Regions from separate parts of the Paenibacillus sp. J53TS2 genome, predicted to be linked through region 2. Evidence: predicted binding sites of a transcription regulator. Region 2 holds the regulator's gene; the other holds the start of a gene.
What was found. Region 2 encodes LexA, which represses DNA repair genes until DNA is damaged. Its sites were predicted from a motif close to CGAACATATGTTCG; they were not measured.

Region 1: a site for LexA is predicted at 5,602-5,615, ahead of KJS42_RS09730 (ImmA/IrrE family metallo-endopeptidase). Genes of this name have one in related genera too.

What each region holds. Positions count from the first base shown of each region.
Region 1 is NZ_BOSK01000003.1:412,217-420,027, reverse strand. Features, by position in the region: gene KJS42_RS09750 (X2-like carbohydrate binding domain-containing protein) at 1-2,126, shown strand, start outside; gene KJS42_RS09745 (glycoside hydrolase family 43 protein) at 2,182-3,162, opposite strand; gene KJS42_RS09740 (oxalate decarboxylase family bicupin) at 3,409-4,617, shown strand; gene KJS42_RS09735 (hypothetical protein) at 4,608-4,982, opposite strand; gene KJS42_RS09730 (ImmA/IrrE family metallo-endopeptidase) at 4,985-5,584, opposite strand; gene KJS42_RS09725 (helix-turn-helix domain-containing protein) at 5,692-6,045, opposite strand; gene KJS42_RS09720 (hypothetical protein) at 6,336-6,623, shown strand; gene KJS42_RS09715 (peptidoglycan recognition protein family protein) at 7,054-7,811, shown strand, end outside.
Region 2 is NZ_BOSK01000004.1:416,038-423,848, forward strand. Features, by position in the region: gene glnA (type I glutamate--ammonia ligase) at 1-1,105, shown strand, start outside; gene KJS42_RS12070 (hypothetical protein) at 1,331-1,483, shown strand; gene lexA (transcriptional repressor LexA) at 1,590-2,216, opposite strand; gene KJS42_RS12080 (LysM peptidoglycan-binding domain-containing protein) at 2,496-2,792, shown strand; gene KJS42_RS12085 (DUF896 domain-containing protein) at 2,957-3,130, shown strand; gene KJS42_RS12090 (hypothetical protein) at 3,143-3,673, shown strand; gene KJS42_RS12095 (HAD family hydrolase) at 3,722-4,534, shown strand; gene KJS42_RS12100 (FixH family protein) at 4,586-4,999, shown strand; gene metH (methionine synthase) at 5,245-7,811, shown strand, end outside.

The DNA.
Region 1 (7,811 bases), on a different contig from region 2:
CCGGCATCCAATATATCACGGAAATTGACCCTTCTCAGGGGGAAGTTGACGTTTATCTGGACGGCGCATTCGCGGGCACCGTGGATACCCATGCCGATGCCAGACAACCGATGCAAGCGGTCTACAGCATATCCGGGTTGACCGACAGCCTGCACACCATCAAGCTGGTGAAGAAATCGGGCCGCTTCATGCTGTTGGATGCCCTCAAAGTGCAAATTCCCGACTTGATTAACCACACCGAAGCGACCTTCGATAAGAATCCGTCCGCCCAGGACGACATCGAAGTCGAAGTGCTCGGCGGCATCGGGAACCTCGGTAGCATTCGGAACGGCCAAGTGCCGTTGGTTGCGGGCGCGGATTACACCGTAACGGGGAACATTGTCACGATCAAGAAGGAATACCTCGCTGTCCAGCCATTGGGAAGCTTGAAGCTGACGTTCCACATCAAAGGCGATTATTACGATGACGTGCATGCGACAGAGGTGAATGGGGATTCCTTCGAGTATACGTTTAAAGGAACGGGCATTGATTTGCATATGCCAAAAGGTCCAGCCCAAGGAGAAATGGAGGTTTACATCGACGGACAGTTAAAATCAACCGTTGATGCCTATGACGAGTCCCGCAGCGCCCAGCAGCCGTTGTTCGGCATTGCTAACCTGCCAGCTGGCCAACATACGGTCAAAGTAGTGAAAAAATCCGGCGAGCTGATGCTGGCGGATCTATTGATTTACCGCGTCGCCCCCGGTTCTACGACACCAACCACGCCAACGAATCCGTCCAACCCGCCGTCGTCCCCAACCGGACCGTCCGGTCCTTCGGCGCCGCCTAGCGCGGCGGGAACTGAAATCGTTCGCGATCCGGCCAATCAGATCCCGGTGGATATCATTCGGACGACGTTAGCCGACGGAACGAAACGAGATGAAGTCAAACTGACGGCCGATGCTCCGCTTCGGGCTGCGATTGACAAACTAGAGGACGAAGGCGTCACATCGCTAACCCTTACGATTCCGGATGCCAAGGATGAAGTGGCCTCCGTCCAGTTGTCGCTCGCCCGCGATTTTATTCAGTTGATTACGGGACGCGGTTTGGAATTAAAACTCCAATCGACGAGCGGAGAGATCCTGTTCCCGGCAGCCTCTTTGCAGGGTTCGACCGGCGATCTGACCGTGACAATCCATCCCGTGAAAGCAGCTAACCAAAGCAAGGAAATCGAAGGACGCGCCAACAAAGCCGAGGTGGTACTTGCGTCCACAGGGGGGCAAGGGGTAACTGTCATCGGTCGTCCGGTTCAAATCGAAACGAACCTGCAGAACCGGGAGGTCGAGCTCATTCTGCCGCTGGCCGGCTCGGCGCTGAACGATGCGGACCCGGCCAAACTAGGGGTGTATATCGAACACTCCGACGGGACGACGGAGTTCCTGACGGGAGAGGTTGTTCCGTTCGGGAACGGCAAAGGGTTGAAATTCAGCGTAGACCATTTCAGCACCTTCGTCCTGGTGAAGACGGCCGAGGCCATGTTGCCAACGCATAATGCTTATATCAGCGGCTATCCGGGGGGGCTATTCAAACCGGAGAACCAAATTACCCGCGCGGAGATGGCTGCCATGCTATCCAAGGCCGTGGGCCTGAAGGAGACGGCGGAAGCGTTAGGCTTCAACGATGTTCCGGCAGGTTATTGGGCTGCCGAAGCGATCGCCCAAGCATCCCGCATGGGCTTGATGCAAGGTTTTGCCGATGGCAGCTTTAAGCCGGAACAACCGGTGACGCGGGCGGAAATCACGGCCGTCGCCGCGAAATTCATGAAGTCGGTCGCGGGGCAGGGTACCGGCTTCTCCGACACCGCCGGCCATTGGGCGGAGGAGGCGATCCGGTCCGCCCAAGCGGCAGGGATCGTTAGCGGCTATGCCGACGGCAAGTTCCGCCCGGCGGCATTCGTCACGCGGGCCGAAGCAGTGACCGTGATCAACCGGGCATTGGGCCGAGGGCCGCTATTTGGCAACATCGACGTGCTTCCGGTTTGGCGTGACGTACCGCAATCACACTGGGCTTTCCACGATATCGCAGAGGCATCGACGGAGCATGTTGCGACACCGAGAGTGGGAGGCGGAGAGGAACCAAGTAAATAAAAAAAAGGGGAGCACCTCCGGCTTGATTCAGCCGGCCGGTGCTCCCCTGCTTTGCTTATTTGTACGGATCGATCGTTTGGATCGTGCCGTCCGGGTTGTAATGCAGTTCGGTGTATTTGACACTGCGCTTGTGGTTCACGCCGCCGGACAACGAGCTGTCATGATAGAACAGGTACCATTTGTCCTGGAATTGCACAATGGAATGGTGCGTGGTCCAACCGATGACCGGCGTCAGGATTTTGCCTTTAAAGACATAAGGCCCTTGCGGGTTCTTGCTGATCGCGTACACGAGGGTATGGGTGGATCCGGTTGAATAGGACAGGTAATAATTACCGTTGTATTTATGCACCCACGGTCCTTCGAAATACCGCCGGTCTTCGTCCCCGGCCAACAGCGGATTTCCGTCCTCGTCAACGATGGAAATTTCCTGCGGTGCGGATTTAAAGCTGAGCATGTCATCGCTTAATTCAGCGAATTGCGGCCCCAACGCCGGCGCATCCGGTGCCGGTCCTTCGGCGTCCGGTTTGAAGGTTCCGGTTTGCCATTTCTCCAACTGGCCGCCCCAAAGTCCGCCAAAATACATATAGGCGCGGTTGTCGTCATCGACGAGTACGGCCGGATCGATACTGAAGCTGCCAGGAATGTAGCTTTCTTGCGGCGTGAACGGACCTGCAGGCGAGGAACTCGTAGCTACGCCGATGCGGAAAATGCCTTCTTTGTCCCGGGCAGGGAAAAAGAGATAATAGGTATTGTTCTTGTAAGCCGCGTCCGGAGCCCACAGCTGTTGGCTCGCCCAAGGAATATCCCGCAGATGCAAGGCTTCGCCGTGATCGACGCACGGTGAGTTGAAATCGTCCAGCGAGAGAACGTGGTAATCTTCCATCGCGTATTGGTCGCCGTTATCATTGTCGGGACCGTTGTGATCGAGGTCATGGGATGGGTAAATATAAATTTTGCCGTCATACACATGGGCGGATGGGTCTGCCGTAAAAATATGCGTAACGAGCGGTTCATTCGGACGTACAGGTTTTTCCACGAGGATTCCCCTTTACCTAGTTAGTTTGTTGACTAAACTTACTAACTTTAATTATACAGAAGCTTGGACAACTATCAAGCTCTTGAAGTTATTTTCTCCGAAATCATCGGATTTTATTGGGAAATGAACCGTTTCGCCAGAACATATTTCTGCTAGGGAGGGAATAGGATCACTGTATGATTAGAATGTGGAAAAAATTAACATTGGCACGTCCAGAATAAGGAGTGATTGTCGATGACGGATCAAATGGATCCATCCGCTTCAAGGCATCCGGAAAATCACGCTGCGGGGACATCCCCCGTACCCGAGCCGATACGCGATGACGGCAGCGGCGCGACTGATACAGGACCACGGGATGTCATGCGGGATCGCGAAAATCCCGATATGCTGGCTCCTCCGGTGACCGATAACGGATTGGTACCGAATCTAAAATTTTCTTTTTCGGACACGCACATGCAGTTGAACCAAGGGGGCTGGTCGCGGGAAATTACGATTCGGGAACTGCCTATCGCTACGACGCTGGCAGGGGTGAATATGCGCTTAACGCCGGGAGGCGTGCGGGAGCTGCATTGGCATCAGCAGGCGGAATGGTCGTTCATGATCTCGGGGAAAGCCCGGATCACCGCCGTGGACCAGGATGGAAGGAACTTCATCGCCGATGTAGGCATCGGGGATTTATGGTATTTTCCGCCGGGGATTCCTCATTCGATTCAAGGGCTGGAGGAGGGCTGCGAGTTTCTCCTTGTGTTCGATGACGGACATTTCTCCGACTTAAACACCCTGTCGATTTCAGATTGGTTCGCCCACACGCCCAAGGAGGTGCTGTCGGCGAACTTTGGCGTGCCGCGCAAAGCGTTTGACAATATCCCTGGTAAGCAGGTGTACATCTACCAAGACCGAGTCCCGGGGCCGATCGCCAGTCAAAAGATCACTTCGCCTTACGGAGAGATTCCCGTCAGCTTCAAGCATAGCCTATTGGCCCAGAAGCCGGTCCGAACGCCGGGCGGAACCGTGCGCATCGCGGATTCCACCAACTTTCCCATCGCCAAAACGATTGCGGCTGCTCTCGTGGAGATCAAGCCCGGCGCCATGCGGGAAATGCATTGGCATCCGAACAACGACGAATGGCAATATTATTTGTCCGGGAAAGGACGCATGACCGTGTTCGCCGGAGGCGGCGTCGCTCGCACATTCAACGTCAGGGCGGGGGATGTGGGGTACGTCCCATTTGCCTTTGGCCACTATATTCAAAATACCGGGGATCGCAGCATCTGGTTCTTGGAGATGTTCCGCAGCGACCGGTTCGCCGATGTGTCGCTGAATCAATGGATGGCGCTGACGCCGCGCGAGCTGGTCCAGGACAATCTGCATGTCGGGCCTCTGTTAGTGGATGCGCTGCGGAAGCAAAAGTGGCCGGTGGTGGAATACGACCGTACGTCTAAACCTCACTCATAACCTAAGACTTCTTCAACATCATCCATCTGCACCACCAGGCGCTGAATCTCGTCCGTATCGCCGCTGCGGGCGGCGATTTGCGGGAGACGAATGCCGAGAACCCGTTGGGATGGAACGGAAAGCGCTAATTCCAGCTCCGAACCGCCGGAAAACTCCGGCGGTTCTTTGGGTCGTACGAGGTCTTCCAGCAGAACGGATACGCCCGGCAAATCACCGAAATCTTCGGCCGTGAACGGCTCAAACGGACCGGAGACCGGGATGTAGAGCGTCTTCGACCAATCCAGTTCTCCCGGCCGCGCATCGACAATCAACTGCAGCGGTCGGTTGGAATCCGCGTAAAAATCGCAATACGCCGCGATCCGCATCGTCACCGTCCTCCCTGGCCGCCGATTTGCCGTTCCAGTTGGGACAACATGCGCCGAGTCTCCGGCGACCAGCCCCGCTCTGCTTCGCGCTGGCGGCGGGTTGCTTCCTGGGCTGCAGCGATCAAGCTGCCGTGCAGCACCCGCCGCTGGATTTGGTCCAGCCGCTGCTCCGCCAGCTCTGGCGGGACATGGAATTGCTCGGCGATATAAGCCACCGCCTCGCTGCGATGATCCGGCACTGGCAGTTTGGCAAACATATAAAAGGGGATGGCGGCGTAAAGCACGAACTGCTCGGCTTCAGTCTCCTGGGCATGCAGGAACAGATCCGTCATCCGGCGCTGATCCCCGGCATGGCGCAGCACATGGCATAACTCGTGAAAGAAGACGACCCGGGTCTGAACCGCCTCCAACCACTTGTTCAGGAAAATCACGTTCTCCTCATTATCCGAAAAAGAGGGGTGATTCCCGTAAATTAGCCCGATGCCGAAGGCTTCGGCGATTCGCTCGATGTCGAGATCGGCGGGGGCCGATATCCCGTGATTCAATAATTTGGCGTTAATCCATTGTTCCAGATGGGTCTCATGATAATAAGCGTACAGCATCCAAGTCACCCCGAATCAGAATGTATGTTCGGTTCATCGCCCGAAATAAGGGCCCTCCAGAATCGGGGCCGTCATTGCTGGTCATATATAGGTTGGTTCACTTCAACTTACTTCGCTTCGTCCCCGTTCAGCAGCTTCTTCTTCTGCTCCCGATACGCTTTCAAAGCGGCCTCCATCATGGCGATTTCATCCGCCGTATACGCTTCGGGACCGCCGAAAAAAGACAAGCTCATCCCTTTCTCCGCAGCAGGAGACGGGTCGGGGGTTCGGCCCAGCAAGTAATCGGCGCTGGTATCCAGAGCGTCGACGATATTGCGCAGCACCTCCGGATCCGGCTTGCGGTCGTTTGTCTCGTACCGAGACAACTGCACGACCGAAATGTCCGCTTGGGAGGCGAGGTCTTTTTGCGTGAGCTGACGTTGTTCACGAAGATATTTGATCCGATCGCCTAGCGTTTGCATGGTTACTCCTCTTCCTTGCCGTTTCATTTAGTGTAGCACAAGTTGCCAAATTGGTAAAGCGTGGGCACACCAGATGGAAATATTTTATATTGTCAAATCGGCAATAATGCGACTTGACATTACCGAAATGGCAATCTATAATCAGGATACGGTTACCAAATTGGTAAAAAAGAGGGTGATCTTCTCATTGTTGATTGTTTGGACAAGCCTAAGTGAACTGTGAAGCTAGTTGATGTTTCCAATACGGTAATTTATTGTTGCGCAGGATGAACTTAAGAGAGGTGAGGATAATGGATATGGCTGCTATTACATCGATCACTTCGGTACTGGCGGCGATTAGCGGAATTGCATTGGGGTGGGCGGGACGTTCAAGAGCAACTCGGCAGGAAGCTGAGGACGTAGCCGAAGCGGAGGCGATAAGGAAGACGGAAATAGTAAACATCACACGTCTCGTTGATGACATGAAAATCGAACAAAAGCTGCAAGGTCAGCGATTTGAAGCGTTCTCCGAGCGGCTGACGCGCGTCGAGGAATCGACCAAACAAGCCCATAAGCGGATCGATCGGCTGGAGGAATAAACGCCCTGTGAATAATTGAGGTATATGGCAGAGTATGCTAAGATAACAATAGAAACAAGGAGGCTGCGCCACAGCCTCCCCGGTACAACACTTGGGTGGGAAACCTCCAAATGTTCATCAGAGAATAACCCGCACCGTTGGCGCTAACCTGGGCGGGTTATTTTCGTTTATTCAGGTAAGTAAGCAGTGCCAGGACAAACATGCCAAGCATGATCACTTCCGAAAACGAAAATTTCATACGCATCACCTCCCATCCGGAGGCGATACTGTCCCACCCAAGTTCAGTTATACATGCTAAATTATACCATGAGTCTGCTATTTATCGCAGGCTCTTTTTCTTTATTCTTAGGTGCCCTGGAATCGGACAACAAGCGCACAGGCGAACCGGCACCCGTACGGAATAGTATGAATGGAAGGGGTGAAAACGCTTATGGATACACAAAAATACCGAATTGAAAGGCGGTACGTCGCGATCCGGCCGAACATAAGGCCCGGGACGAGGTTATCGACCGGAACGCCGGAGTTTTTTGTGGCCCATGACTCGGGAAATCCGGGAGCAACGGCGGACAATCACTATGCCTATTTCAACTCGCCAACGAATCGCTCCGCCTCGGCCCATGTATTTATTGACGATACGAAGATTCTTGAAATCATACCGACCGGCACCGGTCCCGAACCGGCGGAAAAAGCCTGGCACGTGCTGTACGACGTCACGACCGACAATGATTTGTTTGGCTATGATGCCAACGATGCGGCGATCGGGGTGGAATTTTGCTACGGCGGGCGCATAAACTTTACGGAAGCGTACAAGCGGTATGTTTGGTATTTGGCCTATTGCTGCAGCGTATGGAACAAAAATCCTTATGTCTTTATCCCGTCCCACCGGCAATTGGATCCGGCGCGCAGACAGGATCCTGATGAGGCTCTGGCCACAGGCAGGAAAACGCTGAACCAGTTACTGGATGATATCTCGACCGAACTCAACGTGATGCGGACGCCTAGGCCAACGCCAAATTCGAGTACGTCATTTGCGCCGCTGCCCGTAACCATCGCGCAGTCCTTGATCGACAACTATGTCTCTCCGGCTTGGTTCGCCTCGCAAGCCAAGGGCGACCAGGTCGGAATGACGCATTTTCACAATTTGGCAAACAATCTGCGAGTAGCCTCGGGAATTCCGCTGGCCTCCTC
Region 2 (7,811 bases):
TTGGGTCATTTTCCCTTGGGTGACGGAGGATCGCGTAGCACGTTTGATTTGTGATGTATATATGCCTGACGGTACACCGTTTGCCGGCGATCCGCGTGGGATTTTGAAACGCGCGCTGAAGGAAGCCGAAGAGATGGGCTACACCGCGATGAATGTTGGGCCGGAACCGGAGTTCTTCCTGTTCAAAACCGACGATAAAGGCAACCCTACTACCGAGTTGAATGACCAAGGCGGTTACTTCGATTTGGCCCCTACGGACCTCGGCGAGAATTGCCGCCGTGAAATCGTATTGACACTGGAAGAAATGGGCTTTGAAATCGAAGCTTCCCACCATGAAGTGGCTCCGGGTCAACATGAGATCGACTTTAAATACGCGAGTGCGATCAAAGCCGCTGACCAAATCCAAACCTTTAAATTGGTCGTTAAGACGATTGCTCGTCAGCATGGGCTTCATGCCACGTTTATGCCGAAGCCGTTGTTCGGCGTGAATGGTTCGGGGATGCATTGCCACCAATCATTGTTCAAAGGTAACGTGAACGCGTTTTATGAGGAAAGTGATAGCCTGGGCCTGAGCAACGAAGCACGCCACTATATGGCTGGTATCCTGAAGCATGCTCGCGCATTTGCAGCCATCACAAACCCAACCGTAAACTCATACAAACGTCTCGTGCCTGGCTATGAAGCACCTTGCTATGTGGCCTGGTCTTCGAGCAACCGCAGCCCAATGATCCGAATTCCAGCTTCCCGCGGCCTTAGCACACGCGTTGAAGTGCGTAACCCGGACCCGGCTGCTAATCCTTACTTAGCTTTGGCTGTGATGTTGAAAGCGGGCCTGGATGGCATCAAGAAGGAGCTCCCGCTGGTTGATCCAGTCGATCGCAACATCTATGTGATGTCTGAGGAAGAACGCGTGGAAGAAGGGATCCCAAGTCTTCCGTCCGACTTGAAGGAAGCGCTTGGCGAATTGCTGCGCAGTGAAATTATTAGCGAAGCGTTGGGTGACCATGCGTTGACTCATTTCTACGAGTTGAAAGAAATCGAATGGGACATCTTCCGTACCCAAGTTCATCAATGGGAACGCGATCAATATATGACATTGTATTAAGAATAAGTTTACGCATATCCCTCAACGCCTGGCGTTGGGGGATTTTTTTTTGTAAAACGCATCCATGTATCTGGGTACGTTGAATCAAGTATTAGGACAAGATGTGCGACCAATGATAATGATTTGACATCAAATGGTTTGTTCCTATTTACATACGTTTGAAAGTATTGGGTCAAGCTAAGCGCAAAGGATGGGGGAGATGAATTGAATTAAGGAGGTAGTCACATGGTGACCGAATTGAAAAGATACCAACGCTGTCGCTACCGGTTAAAGCAGTGGTGGATAGCAGAACGTGCCGGATTTGGTTGGGGCACACGCGGCCGCCGCGAAAAGACAGGCTACAATCTAATGCACTTCCTGGACCTCGAATGGGATTAGTAAGGGGGAAGGGAATGCGTAAGGCGGATAAACCAAACAGGACGAAGTCGATATAAACCCATCGCTTCGTCCTGTTTGATGTTATCATTGCCGCATATTTAGAAAATTAGTGCAAGTCGCGGAACAGACCGACGACTTTCCCCAGGATGGTCACATGCTTCAAACGAAGCGGTTCCATCGTTGAATTCTCCGGCTGCAAGCGAATATGGTCTTTCTCTTTATAAAACGTCTTGACCGTCGCCTCGTCATCTTCCGTCATGGCTACAACGATCTCTCCGTTGTTGGCCGTTTGCTGTTGGCGGACGATCACATAATCCCCACTATGTATTCCGGCTTCGATCATGCTGTCGCCAACCACGGAAAGCATGAATACTTCTCCGTCAGCAGCGTAATGCTCTGGCAGTGGGAAATAATCTTCAATATTCTCCGTTGCCGTGATCGGCATGCCTGCAGTTACTTTCCCGACAACGGGAACGCGGGCAATGCTATGTGCAAACAAATTGTAATTCTCCGACTCTTCTTGGCCCAACAACTCGATGGCACGCGGCTTCGTCGGGTCGCGCCGGATGAACCCTTTCTTCTCCAGGCGGTCCAGATGGCCGTGAACGGTGGAGCTGGACGCCAATCCGACGGCTTCCCCTATCTCACGTACGGAAGGTGGATAACCTTTGGCGCGTACTTCGTTGCGAATGAATTCAAGAATGGCCTGTTGCCGGCTCGATACCTTTGACATGTACGGATCAACCCCATTTAGTAACGTTTGGAAAAATTATAACACAGAACTTCCGTTCGTACAAACATTAGTTCTAAAAAGAGAGATCAATATACGAAAGCTAAAAAAATAAGAACAACCGTTCGAAAAAAACTATTGAATCAAACAAATGTTCGTGTTATATTGATTACATAAAACAGAACACTTGTTTGGAGTGATGGTTATATGTTGAAATACAGTTCCTATCAAAGCATCTACGAACAACCTTCTTTTCGTCGTCCTATGGAAAGAAGATTACATATGAGTACATTTCTGAAGAGTAGATTGTCCAAAATTGCCGTGCTTCTGATCATTCTCAGCATCACATGCACCGGTATGGTACAGGCCTTTGCAGCGTCCATCGACAACTCCGCGACGGAAGAGCGGGCAGAGTATGTTGTGGTGATGCCTGGAGATACCTTGTGGGAAATTGCCGTGGCTCATAAGCCTCAAGGTCAAGATACGCGAGTCTACATTCAGAAGTTGATGCGGACCAATGGGCTCGGTACCAGCTCGATTCAAGCGGGAGATACGCTGATGTTGCCCAACAAACATTAGAGGTTAACCGAGTTATGATATATAGGAAGAACCAGAGCTTGTTTCAAGGATGCGGGATGGGGTTGCCGTCGCCTTGACAAGCTCTTTTTCTCATGTCAAAGTAAGAATTAATGCCCTGTGTAACACCATGGGAAGCATAGTATATATAGAAGTGGGAGGAACTTATGGATATTGATGCGTTGGTTAAGCGGATTAATGAGCTGGCTCGAAAAGCCAAAGAAGAAGGATTATCGCAAGACGAGCTATTGGAAAGAGCCCAGCTTCGGGAAACGTATCTGCAAAACGTTCGCAGGAATTTTCGGCACCAGCTCGAGTCGATCGAGATTGTAGATAAATAGGGAGGAACGGGTATGGGTTCGTTTGATCGCAAAGTAGAACGTAATCAAGTAAGAATGAATAAGAAAGGCAAGGGACCGCAAGTTGGGCAGACGACGCGAAATTCACGGTCGACGCTTGGGGCAAACGGGGAAGGTGATGTTTTTAAAGGGCGCAACATCATTTTGCCTTTTCTCTTGTTCCTGTTAGCCCTTCTGTATGGCGGCGTAGGGATCATCGGCAATTCTGCGGAAGTGAACTCGGTGCTGTATTGGGCGACGATCTTTTTGTATATTGTGCTGGCTTTGGCCATTTTTCTTCGCAAGCCTTATTTGCGCATCAACAAGAGCTGGCTGTACACCTCGAAATTCAATCGTGATCGCATGCTGGATGCCGGTAACATTAGCAAAATCAAGGTTAGCCGGAACAAAATTGTGATTGAACCGAAAACACGGGAACCCAAATGGGTGTTCTACCGCACACGCAACCGCTTCGATACGGAAGCAATGGCCACGCGGTTGGAACTGTATGCCAATACCCATCATGTAAAACTGGAGAAAGAATAGAACCACATTTGCAAGTATAAAGCGATAGAACGGAGAGGGCTGGGACGAATGACGATCAAAGCGGTATGTTTTGACCTGGACGACACGCTGCTCTGGGATGAGCGGAGCGTAAGAGAAGCTTTTGCGGCGACATGTGAAAGCGCGGCGGCCAAGTTGGGGAGATTAAATCCCGAAGAACTGGAAGAGGCAGTACGCCGGGAAGCCCGGAGCTTGTATGAATCCTATGAAACCTATCCTTTCACAACGATGATTGGTATCAATCCGTTTGAGGGATTATGGGCAACGTTCTCCGCAGGGGAACAACCGGAATTTCGCCAATTGGAGCAGCTAGCCCCGATCTATCGCAAGGAGTCTTGGCGGCGTGGTCTGCTTGCACTTGGAGTCGATGACGAAGTGCTGGCCGGCGAGTTGGCGGAGCAATTCGGACGCGAACGCCGCTCTCGTCCCCACGTATACGAGGAAACGTTCCAGGTTCTTAAGGAATTGAAAGGCAAAGTGAAGCTATTGCTGTTGACGAATGGTTGTCCGGCGCTTCAGCAGGAGAAACTGGATGGGGTGCCGGAACTGGCACCGTATTTTGATGAGATTGTCATTTCCGGAAACTTTGGCAAAGGCAAACCGGATTCGTCTATTTTTCGGCATGCGCTGGAACGGTTGGCGATCGAACCCGGTGAGGGGATCATGGTCGGGGATAAGCTGACGACGGATATCAAAGGTGCGCTCAGTGTCGGCATGACGGCTGTCTGGGTCAATCGGGACGGCAAAACGCTAAGCGGCGAAATCATACCGGATTATGAGATCAAACACTTGTCCGAATTGCATGAGCTTCTGGACAAGCTCTCTTCGGTTAATCTAACCTAAGAACGATCGACATGACGAGGCGGGAGCCGTCGCGGAAGGAGGGAAATCAGTATGCGAATTCAGAAGGTAACGGGGCTGTTAACCACCCTCGCGCTTGTGTTGGTCGTTATCGCCGGATGCAGCAGTAAAGAATCAACATCCGCCCAGGCGGATACGACGCTGGAGCCTATTCAGGTTGAGCTTGAGGTCGCACCCTCGATTGTCAAGATTGGGGACACGGTGAAGTTTACCGCGAAAGTGACTCACCATGGTGAGAATGTGGATGATGCGAAGGAGGTCATGTTCGAATTTTGGAACACGGCCGACGACAACGCGAAGCATAGCCAGGTGAAAGTGAAGAGTGCCGGAAACGGGACATATGTGCTGGAGCATTCGTTTAAGGAGTCAGGGACCTATGAAGTGATTTCCCATGTCACCGCGCGGGATCAGCACTCCATGCCATCAAAGCAATTTACGGTGGAATAAGCTCGAGACAAACCTGAAGATTAGCTGTTGCCCTTAAAGGGTGGCAGCTTTTTTTCGTTAATGAGATTTCCGAATTTTTCAAAAGGATGAACTCTAGTTTGTTCGGGTTTTAATTCTGAGTTGAACGATAGGATAACAATCCGTTGAATTGGGTGAAGAGACGTAATGAAATCGCCAATCTCTCTTTTCTTCAACGCTTTATTCTGTTAAACTAAAACATAACGTTTTACGGGAGGGACATGATCATGAGTAAACCTAGCCTGCTCGAAAGAATGAAAGAACGAATATTAATCCTCGATGGCGCCATGGGCACCATGATTCAGCAGGAAGACTTAACTCCGGCCGATTTTGGCGGCGAAGAGTTGGACGGCTGCAACGAAATGCTTGTGCTCACCCGTCCGGATGTAATACGCGGCATCCACGAGAAATATCTCGAGGCAGGTGCCGATTTGATCGAAACGAATACGTTTGGTGCGACATCCGTCGTGCTGGCTGAATACGATATCCCGCAAAGGGCACGTGAAATCAATTTGGCTGCGGCCAAGCTAGCGATCGAGGCTGCGGAAAAATACAGTACCCCGGAGCAACCCCGCTATGTCGTCGGTATTCTGGGACCAACGACCAAAACCTTGTCCGTTACCGGTGGCGTGACGTTCGACGAACTGACAGGCAGCTATGCGGAGCAGGCTTCGGCGCTGATTGAGGCCGGGGTTGATGCCCTGATGCTGGAAACCTCGCAGGATACCTTAAATGTGAAGGCGGGGAGCATCGGGATTAAGCGAGCATTTGCCGATACGGGGATCACCCTGCCGATCATGATCTCGGGCACGATCGAGCCGATGGGCACGACGTTGGCAGGCCAAAATATTGAAGCTTTTTACATTTCGCTGGAGCATTTGAATCCAATCTCCATCGGCCTGAACTGTGCGACCGGACCGGAGTTCATGCGCGACCATATCCGCACCTTGTCGGGTCTTGCGCAGGCGGCGGTCAGCTGCCATCCCAACGCAGGTCTGCCGGACGAAAACGGCACTTACCATGAGTCTCCGGATTCTCTCGCCCAGAAAATGTCGGCGTTCGCCGAGCAAGGCTGGCTGAACATTGCCGGCGGTTGCTGCGGAACGACGCCTGCTCATATCGCCGCGTTAGCGAATACGCTGAAGGATTTTCGGCCGCGGGAGTTGACAGGCAGCCATCTGCCGGCGCTTTCCGGGATCGAGCCGGTTTACATTGAATCGGAGAATCGTCCTTATTTGGTCGGGGAGAGAACAAACGTTCTGGGTTCGCGTAAATTTAAACGGCTGATCGTAGAAGGGAAATACGAAGAAGCTTCGGAAATTGCCCGTGCTCAGGTGAAGAACGGAGCACAGGTTGTCGACGTTTGCGTACAAGACCCTGACCGCGATGAAGCGGAGGATATCAAGAAGTTCCTTGAACTGGTCGTCAAGAAAGTCAAGGTACCGCTAATGATCGATACGACAGATCCGAAGGTGCTGGATTTGGCGCTCCAATATTGTCAGGGCAAGTCGATCATTAACTCCATTAACTTAGAAGATGGCGAAGAGAAGTTCGAACATGTAACGCCGCTGATTCATAAATTCGGGGCGGCCGTAGTTGTCGGTACCATTGACGAACGCGGGCAAGCGATCACGCGGGAAGACAAGCTTGAGGTCGCTAAACGTTCGCACGATCTCCTAGTTCACAAATATGGACTCAAATCGGAGGATTTGATCTTCGATCCGCTCGTGTTCCCGGTGGGTACCGGGGATGAGCAGTATATCGGCTCGGCCAAGGAAACGATCGAAGGGATTCGCCTGATTAAAGAGGCCCTGCCGAAAGTTCACACCGTGCTGGGAATCAGTAACGTGTCGTTTGGTTTGCCGGAAGCCGGCCGCGAAGTGTTGAACTCCGTATTCCTGTACGAATGCACCAAAGCGGGTCTCGATTACGCGATCGTCAATACGGAGAAACTGGAGCGTTACGCCAAAATTCCGGATGAAGAACGCCGTCTGGCTGAAGAACTGATTTATCAAACCAACGACGAGACGCTGGCCGCCTTTGTGGCTGCCTTCCGTAACAAGAAGGTGGAGAAGATCGTGAAGTCCACACAGCTCACGCTTGAGGAACGGTTGGCTTCTTATGTTGTGGAAGGCACGAAGGAAGGCTTAATCCCCGATCTGGAAGAAGCGTTAAAGAAATACACCGCGCTTGAAGTCATTAACGGTCCTCTGATGGCGGGGATGGAAGAGGTCGGCCGTTTGTTTAACAACAACGAGCTGATCGTTGCCGAGGTCCTGCAAAGCGCCGAGGTGATGAAGGCGTCGGTGGCCTACCTTGAACCGTTTATGGAGAAGAACGAGACCAGCGTCAAAGGGAAAATCATGCTGGCAACTGTCAAAGGCGATGTGCATGATATCGGCAAAAACCTGGTCGAGATCATTCTGTCCAATAATGGTTACCAGATCGTCAATTTGGGCATAAAAGTACCACCGGAGCGCATTATCGAAGCGTATCGGAAGGAAAACGCCGATGCGATTGGTCTATCCGGTCTTCTGGTGAAATCGGCGCAGCAAATGGTGACGACGGCGCAGGACTTGCGAAATGCCGGTATCGACGTTCCAATCCTTGTGGGTGGTGCCGCATTAACCCGCAAATTTACCAAAACGCGGATTCGGCCCGAGTACGACGGCATGGTCGTTTACGCCAAGGACGCAATGGACGGCCTCGATTTGGCTAACAAGTTGATGGATCCGGCCGCCCGGGAGCAAATGCGCCTTAAAATGGAAGAGGAAAAAGAGACCGATCAGGCTGT